Regions from separate parts of the Serratia sp. YWN4 genome, predicted to be linked through region 1. Evidence: predicted binding sites of a transcription regulator. Region 1 holds the regulator's gene; the other holds the start of a gene.
The links. Region 1 encodes Fur, which represses iron uptake genes when iron is present. Its sites were predicted from a motif close to ATAATAATGAGAACNACTATCAA; they were not measured.
Positions count from the first base shown of each region.

Region 2: the regulator Fur is predicted to act here: its motif matches at 1,936-1,958, upstream of efeU (iron uptake transporter permease EfeU).

Region 1 covers NZ_CM147696.1:1,530,701-1,535,131, reverse strand. Annotated here, with positions in the region: partial or broken gene ACX9GT_RS07195 (hybrid sensor histidine kinase/response regulator) at 1-51, shown strand, start outside; gene ybfF (esterase) at 164-925, shown strand; gene ybfE (LexA regulated protein) at 1,223-1,510, shown strand; gene fldA (flavodoxin FldA) at 1,773-2,312, shown strand; gene fur (ferric iron uptake transcriptional regulator) at 2,642-3,088, shown strand; gene ACX9GT_RS07170 (family 20 glycosylhydrolase) at 3,281-4,431, opposite strand, start outside.
Region 2 covers NZ_CM147696.1:3,175,602-3,180,032, reverse strand. Annotated here, with positions in the region: gene putP (sodium/proline symporter PutP) at 314-1,798, shown strand; gene efeU (iron uptake transporter permease EfeU) at 2,034-2,879, shown strand; gene efeO (iron uptake system protein EfeO) at 2,898-4,025, shown strand; gene efeB (iron uptake transporter deferrochelatase/peroxidase subunit) at 4,038-4,431, shown strand, end outside.

The DNA.
Region 1 (4,431 bases):
GAGCCTTCGCAGCTTCATGCTCTGCTTTCACAGTGGCTTTCTTCTGAGTAGCTTGGCATCAACAATGTGCTGCCAGAAAGGTATTGATAACATCTATCTAACTTATAAATACCTACCTAAGCATGATACCCTGACCCAATGTCTTTAAATCGTAAACTTCACCATGAAATTACATTATCAACTCTTGGCTGCCGAGGCTCCCACATTACCGATAGTGCTGCTCCACGGCATGTTCGGCAACCTGGATAACCTTGGCATACTGGCACGCGACCTGAATCAACAGCATACGGTGATCAAGGTCGATCTGCGCAATCATGGGCTTTCGCCGCGTGCTGATGAGATGACCTATCCGGCGATGGCGCAGGATCTGCTGACGTTGCTGGATGATTTGCAGTTGGATAAGGTCATCGTCATCGGCCACTCCATGGGTGGTAAAGCCGCCATGGCGCTCACGGCGATAGCCCCTGAGCGGGTTGAACGGCTGATTGTGATCGATATCGCCCCGGTGGCTTATAACACCCGCCGCCACGACAAGATTTTTGCTGCTCTGCAAGCGGTCACCGATGCCGGTATTAGCCAACGGCAACCGGCGGCACAGCTGATGCGCGAATATCTGGATGAAGAAGGCGTGATCCAGTTCTTGTTAAAGTCTTTTCATGCCGGAACCTGGCGCTTCAACCTGCCGGTATTGATCGCACAATACGCGAGCATGATCGGCTGGCAAAATGTCCCCTCTTGGCCACATCCAACGCTATTTATCCGCGGTGGGCTTTCGCCTTATGTGCAGGATGAGTACCGCGAAGACATTGCCCGCCAATTCCCGCAGGCCCGAGCTTACGCCGTCGCAGGTACCGGCCATTGGGTTCATGCGGAAAAACCGGACGCTGTGTTACGGGCCATCCGCCGCTTCCTTGATGAAGCCTGAAACAAAGTGGTGAAAAAACGTGCTAAAGAGAACGAGTTAGCGCGTTTTTGGCTAAGTTAAGCATTGTCGTTGCTCTATCTGCTGGGGTAATATGGCGCGCTATTTCCGACGTCTTTCAAGCTGCTATAGCTTGGGTCCTGCGGGGATATAATTTTGCCGCCCAGTTCAACGTGCAAACAAGCACTTGGCTGGAGGTAAATTTGGCTTAGGGTTTATTGGCCCGAATGGTGTTAACTGAACCGTCTGGAAGTGTGAAAACGCTTTCTGATGCAAACTCCCTTGCAGTAGTCCGCAACAATGGCAAAAGAACAAACGGATCGCACGACGCTGGATCTGTTCGCAGATGAACGCCGTCCGGGGCGACCGAAAACCAACCCGCTTTCCCGTGATGAACAGCTTAGAATCAATAAGCGTAATCAGCTACGGCGTGACAAAGTGCGTGGATTACGGCGTGTGGAGCTGAAAATCAACGCAGACGCCGTGGATGCTCTGAACAAACTGGCGGATCAGCGCGATATCAGTCGCAGCGAATTGATTGAGCAAATGCTGCTGGCAAAACTGGCGGAAGAACAGCCAGAATCATGATCTCTTCAGCCGCACGCGCGGCGCGGCGTTAAGGATGACGCCGGATCAACACCGCTGGTACTGATCCCCCCGCATCGCATAAATGCGATAAAACCCCAGAGCACATTTCTGGCATGATGGTTATTTACCGGTAAGAGAGAGTCACCACGTTGAACTCTTGCCTTGATCTTACGTAAGACGATACCCAAAGGCTCGACGTTGCAGGTAAGCAACCCACGAACACCAAAGGTATATCCACTGAATTAAAAAGGTTATCTGCAATATGGCTCATGTAGGCATTTTCTTTGGCAGCGATACTGGCAATACCGAAAACATTGCCAAGATGATCCAGAAAAATCTTCAGCAAAAATATGGCAAAGACGTGGCTGAAATTCACGACATTGCCAAAAGCAGTAAAGAAGATCTGGAAGCTTTCGACATCCTGCTGCTCGGCATCCCCACCTGGTATTACGGTGAAGCCCAGTGTGACTGGGATGACTTCTTCCCAACGCTGGAAGATATTGACTTCAACGGCAAGCTGGTGGCGCTGTTTGGTTGTGGTGACCAAGAAGACTATGCAGAATATTTCTGCGATGCGATGGGTACCATCCGTGACATCATCGAACCGCGTGGTGCTGCGATCATCGGCCACTGGCCAACCAAAAGCTACCACTTCGAAGCCTCTAAAGGCTTGGCAGACGACCATCACTTCGTCGGCTTGGCTATCGACGAAGATCGTCAGCCTGAACTGACCAACGAACGCGTAGATGCCTGGGTTAAACAAATCAGCGAAGAGCTGAGCCTGGCCGACATCGTCGGCTAAGCCCCCCTCCAGATATTGTACAAAAGCCCTGCAAAGCGCATAGTGTCGGCTACAGGGCTGCTATCGGTATCACGGATTAGAGTAATAGAAGCTACAAGTCTGTAACTTCCCGCACTATCAGGGTAAACTGCGGCATCGGTTTATCCCATCCATCAAGACGTTGCATATACCCTTATGCAATAGTGCAGATATACCTTTGTTAACAACCGACGGTTTCTATTTAGAGCAAGCGGTTCTATAATGAGACGCAATTAATTCTTTTTGTGCCGACCAATGCCATAGGCGAAAACGCCCCAACTTGATTAGCACAGTAACAGGACTGAATCCGCATGACTGACAACAATAACGCATTGAAGAAGGCCGGCTTAAAAGTCACGCTTCCGCGACTCAAAATTCTGGAAGTCTTGCAGGATCCGGCATGCCATCACGTCAGTGCGGAAGATCTGTACAAAAAACTGATAGATATGGGTGAGGAAATCGGCTTGGCAACGGTTTATCGCGTACTGAATCAATTTGATGATGCGGGCATTGTGACTCGTCACAATTTCGAAGGCGGTAAATCCGTGTTCGAACTGACCCAGCAGCATCATCACGATCACCTGATTTGCCTGGACTGTGGCAAAGTGATCGAGTTCAGCGACGAACCTATCGAAGTGCGTCAGCGTGATATCGCCAAACAGCACGGTATTAAGCTCACCAATCACAGCCTGTACCTGTACGGCCATTGTGAAGTAGGTGATTGCCGCGAAAACGATACGCTGCATGACAAGCGATAACTCTGGCCTGCCAGAATCGAGAAACCGCCTTAATGGCGGTTTTTTTGTGCCTGCGATTTACAGACAAAAAAATCCCCGGACAGGCCGGGGAAAATGATAATTCCAAATATTGCACTCTCTTGCAGCACTTCTTTCTGACACGGACTACACCTACAGCCCATCCGCCGACACGCAGATGGGCTGAGTTTTGGCTTAGGCTTTTACCGGCTCGGCACGGCTGAAACGTTTGCCATCCGGGCTGACCGCACGGATTTGAACATCACCCGCAACGGCCGGGCGAGCACGATCGTCATAGCGCTGCCACTGTTTGCCGCCATCGGTAGAATATTCAATAGCCAAACCAGGCAAGGAGATATTAGCCTCCAGCTTGCCATCAACAACGCGTGCTCCCGGCACTGGCAGACGGTAGCTCACGCCACCTTTATCCAGCTTGGCCAACTCACGTTGCCCGATCAGGTTGGCAAAGTGCAGCCAGTCCTTTTCCAGCGTCTTGGTATCGACATGATGGGTTTCGCCACCTTTGTATTCACGACCGGCTTGATAATCCTGCTCCCAGCTCGCACGGTGCCAGGCACGTTCCGCAACAGACAGAGCACGTGGATAAATCATGTATTCCATTTGCTGGTCGGTACGCACAACTTCACTCCACAGCTGAGCTGAGAGGCCATAAGCACCCGGCCATGATTTGTCACTCTTGGCGGTGAAATGGTTGCCATCGCGGTCAACCGAGGTTTCAGCGTTTTGCGGCAGGTTGTTTGGTGCGAAGCTGAAGATCTTCTGCTCATCGCTGAAACGGGTGCCCCAGTAGTAACCATGCTCTTCCGGGGTCACTTCATAGGGGAAGTCCATATAGACGTAATCCGGGTTGGAGATCACCACCTGATAGCCCTTGTTCGCCCAGTCGTTGGCTGAGTCGAAGCCGCCCCAGAACAGGGTATCCCAGAAGTTCACCGTAACATTCTTAGTCGCGAAGGCTTTCGAGTCTTTGGCATCTTTCAGGCCATCCTGCCACGCCTGCATGCTGTCAATGCCGTGCGCTTTCACCAGTTGGCTGACTTCAAGCCCGAAGTAGCTCGGCAAGTGTTCCATATCTTCCACTTTGCCGTCTTTGATGATCGCCTGACAAACCTCAGACTTGGCCCATGGCTTGTCTTCTTTGCTCAGATCAAGAATGCCCTTGCCCGCTTCCGGCTTCTTCACATCGGTATAACCGGCACCCAAGCGGATGTTCTTCGCTTCATCCCCACCAAAATGCCAGGTTTGCAGTGGTTGACCGGCTTCTTTGTGCATCTGGGCGACTTCACCAATCACTTTATCAACAAAGTTTTTGGATGAATCCAGGC
Region 2 (4,431 bases), 1.6 Mb from region 1:
GATAAAGGAGAGGTGCAACTCATTTTGTGATTGATGGGTGCAACCAATGGAGGGGGTAAATGTGACGCAGGGTAAACTTTGTGTAACTTTATTGTTAAACATCTTGTTGGTTGTTGATAGCGTCATCTAGGATAGCCAACGTTTAGGCAATACCGGGCAAAAACTCTATTCATCCGCCCCACGTTTCGGCACTTTGGTGGGTGAAATACATCGCATCGCAAACAGCGTGAATAAAAATACCCGATAGATTTCAAGCGGTGGCCAACAACGCTACGCCTGAAAAATGAAGGGAATAATGAAAGTGGAGAGTGGAATGACAATGAGCACACCAATGCTGGTGACCTTCCTGGTGTACATTTTCGGGATGATCTTAATCGGCTTACTCGCCTATCGGGCGACCAACAACTTTGATGATTATATTCTGGGTGGCCGCAGCCTGGGCAGCGTGGTCACCGCGCTTTCCGCCGGGGCATCCGACATGAGCGGCTGGTTGCTGATGGGCCTGCCGGGCGCGATCTTCCTTTCGGGTATTTCGGAAAGCTGGATCGCCATCGGCCTGACGATGGGTGCTTACCTCAACTGGAAGCTGGTGGCTGGCCGGTTGCGTGTGCATACCGAAGCCAACAACAACGCCCTGACGCTGCCAGACTATTTCACCAGCCGTTTTGAAGACAACAGCAAACTGCTGAGGATTATTTCCGCCATCGTCATTCTGGTGTTTTTCACTATCTATTGTGCTTCCGGCATCGTTGCCGGTGCGCGTCTGTTTGAAAGCACCTTCGGTATGAGCTACGCCACCGCGCTGTGGGCCGGTGCGGCCGCGACCATCCTTTACACCTTTATCGGTGGGTTCCTGGCGGTCAGCTGGACCGATACCGTGCAGGCCAGCCTGATGATTTTTGCGCTGATCCTCACGCCGGTGATCGTGATTTTCGCCGTTGGCGGGATCGACAGTTCGATGCTGGTGATTGCCGCTAAAAACCCGGCCAACGTCGATATGATGAAAGGGCTGAATTTTGTCGCCATCCTGTCGCTGATGGGGTGGGGGCTGGGGTATTTCGGCCAGCCGCACATTCTGGCGCGTTTCATGGCGGCAGATTCTCACCGGACTATCCGCAGCGCACGCCGTATCAGCATGATCTGGATGATCCTGTGTCTGGCTGGCACCATTGCGGTGGGCTTCTTCGGTATCGCCTATTTTGCTAACAACCCGGATCAGGCGGGGAATGTGTCGCAAAATGGTGAGCGGGTCTTTATCGAACTGGCGATGCTGCTGTTCAACCCTTGGATTGCCGGTATTCTGCTGTCGGCGATTCTGGCTGCGGTGATGAGTACCCTAAGCTGCCAGTTGCTGGTGTGTTCAAGTGCCATCACGGAAGATTTATACAAAGCCTTCCTGCGTAAAGGTGCCAGCCAGCGTGAACTGGTGTGGGTGGGGCGTGCCATGGTGCTGGTGGTTGCCCTGGTGGCGATCGCGCTGGCCGCTGACCCGGAAAACCGCGTACTGGGCCTGGTCAGCTACGCTTGGGCAGGTTTCGGTGCTGCATTTGGCCCGGTGGTGCTGATCTCGGTCATGTGGTCACGCATGACCCGCAACGGCGCACTGGCCGGTATGCTGGTGGGAGCGATTACCGTGATCGTCTGGAAGCACTATGCCTGGCTGGATCTGTATGAAATCATCCCGGGCTTCCTGTTCGGCAGTATCTCTATCGTGCTGGTCAGCCTGATGGGCCGTAAGCCTTCGGCCACCATGACCGAACGTTTTGATCTGGCTGAAGCCGAGTTTAAAACGGTGTAATGCCTGTTTAACCTCTCCCCGGCCATCGGGGAGAGGTTTCAACATCCCCCTTCCTGCACCGCTTTCCTGCGCTCGCTGTAACAACTGGCGACATTTGATTAGAAAAAATCACGCATCTGGCTCTTGTATTTCTTTTCATCATAATGATAATCACTATCGTTCTTGTTTACTTTTCTTTACATTGACTGCTGCTGGATAACTCGCGTGCCAGCGCCTTTTCAGGGGTTACTCATTTATGTTCGTTCCCTTCCTTATCATGTTCCGTGAGGGGCTGGAGGCCGCGCTGATCGTCAGCCTGATCGCCAGCTATCTGAAGCGTACTCAGCGTGGCCAATGGCTTGGCGTCATGTGGATTGGGGTGATAGTTGCCGCCGCTCTGTGCTTGGCGCTAGGCATCTTCATCAATGAAACCACCGGCGAATTCCCGCAAAAACAGCAGGAGCTGTTCGAAGGGCTGGTAGCGATAGTGGCAGTCTGCATTCTGACCTATATGGTGTTCTGGATGCGTAAGGTGTCCAAGTCGGTCAAGGTGCATCTGGAAGGGGCGATCGATAACGCGCTCAGCTCCGGCAAAGGCCAAGGCTGGGCGCTGGTGGCGATGGTGTTTTTTGCCGTTGCGCGTGAAGGGCTGGAATCGGTGTTTTTCCTGCTGGCGGCGTTCCAGCAGGATGTCGGTATCGAAGCGCCGATCGGTGCGCTTCTGGGGTTGGGAAGTGCCATTATCGTGGGCATGCTGATCTACTGGGGCGGCGTGAGGCTGCATCTGGCCAAATTCTTCAAATGGACCAGCCTGTTTATTCTGTTCGTCGCCGCCGGTTTGGCGGCGGGGGCGATCCGCGCTTTCCACGAAGCGGGCCTGTGGAATCACTTTCAGGATATCGCCTTTGATCTCAGCAACCAGCTATCAACCCATTCGTTGCTAGGAACGCTGCTGGAGGGGATGTTCGGTTACCAAGAAGCACCAACGGTCAGCGAAGTGGCGGTCTATTTCCTGTATCTGATCCCAGCCTTGATATTCTTTTTCCTGCCGCAGCGTACGGGGCCAGCAGCGATCCCGGCGCAACGTAAAACTCATCATTAATTTAATAGGGAATCTCACATGTCTACTCCGTTATTCCGCCGCAAGGCGCTGTTGTTAACTCTTCCTGCATTAGCGTTCAGCCTCAATGCGCTGGCGGCGGATGTGCCGCAGGTCAAGGTTACCGTTAACGACAAGCAGTGTGAACCGATGCAGTTGACCGTTCCGGCAGGGAAAACCCAGTTTGTGGTGCATAACGTCAGCCAGAAAAACCTTGAGTGGGAAATCCTCAAAGGGGTGATGGTGGTGGAAGAGCGTGAGAATATTGCACCGGGTTTCACTCAGAAGATGACGGCCAACCTGGAGCCGGGCGAATATGACATGACCTGCGGCCTGTTGAGCAACCCGAAAGGCAAGCTGACGGTCACTGCCGCGGCCGATGCGGCAAGCGATGGCAAACCGAACGCCATGGATCTGGTTGGCCCGATTGCCGAATACAAAGTCTATGTCACCAAAGAGGTCGAAGGGTTGGTTAAGCAGACCAAACTGTTTACCGATGCGATCAAGGCCGGTGATGTGGCACAGGCGCGTAAACTGTATGCGCCAACCCGCCAGCATTACGAGCGCATCGAACCGATTGCCGAACTGTTCTCCGATCTGGATGGCAGCATTGATGCCCGCGAAGACGATTATGAGAAAAAGGCAGAGGATCCGAACTTCACCGGTTTCCACCGCCTCGAGAAAGCGCTGTTTGCCGATAACACCACCCAAGAGATGGGCCACTATGCCGAGCGTCTTTACAACGACACGCTTGAACTGCAAAAACGGATTGGCGAATTAACCTTCCCGCCGAGCAAAGTGGTCGGTGGGGCTGCGGGCCTGATTGAAGAAGTGGCGGCCAGCAAGATCAGCGGTGAAGAAGATCGTTACAGCCGTACCGACCTGTGGGATTTCCAGGCTAACGTGGATGGCGCGCAGAAGATCGTCAATCTGCTGCGGCCGCTGCTGGAAAAAGCCAACAAGCCATTGCTGGAGAAGATCGACGCTAACTTTAAAACGGTGGATAGCGTGCTGGCGAAGTACAAAACCGCAGAGGGTTATGAATCTTACGAGAAGCTGACCGATGCGGATCGCAACGCGATGAAAGGGCCAATCACCACGCTGGCGGAAGATTTAGCGCAGCTGCGCGGCGTTTTGGGTCTGGATTAAGGGCGGCATATCATGAGTCATCATCTCGGCCCGGAAAACGGGTCGTTAACTCAAAAAGAGGGAGCCGCATCGCCATCTCGTCGGCGTTTGCTGCAAGGGTTGGGCATGATGGGCGGCGCGTTGGCGCTAGGCGGGAAGGCGGTGGCGCAGGCGGAGGACAAAACAGCAGAACCGCTGGCGCAGCCACAGGATGAACGTTGGCAGAAACAGCCGTTCTATGGCCCGCATCAGGCGGGTATTCTCACCCCACAGCAGGCGGCAATGATGCTGGTGGCCTTCGACGTGTTGGCCACCAATAAACAGGATCTTGAGCGGTTATTCCGGCTGTTGACCACGCGTATTACCTTTCTCACCAGCGGCGGAAAAGCGCCGGAGATCGACCCTAAACTGCCTCCGCTGGATTCTG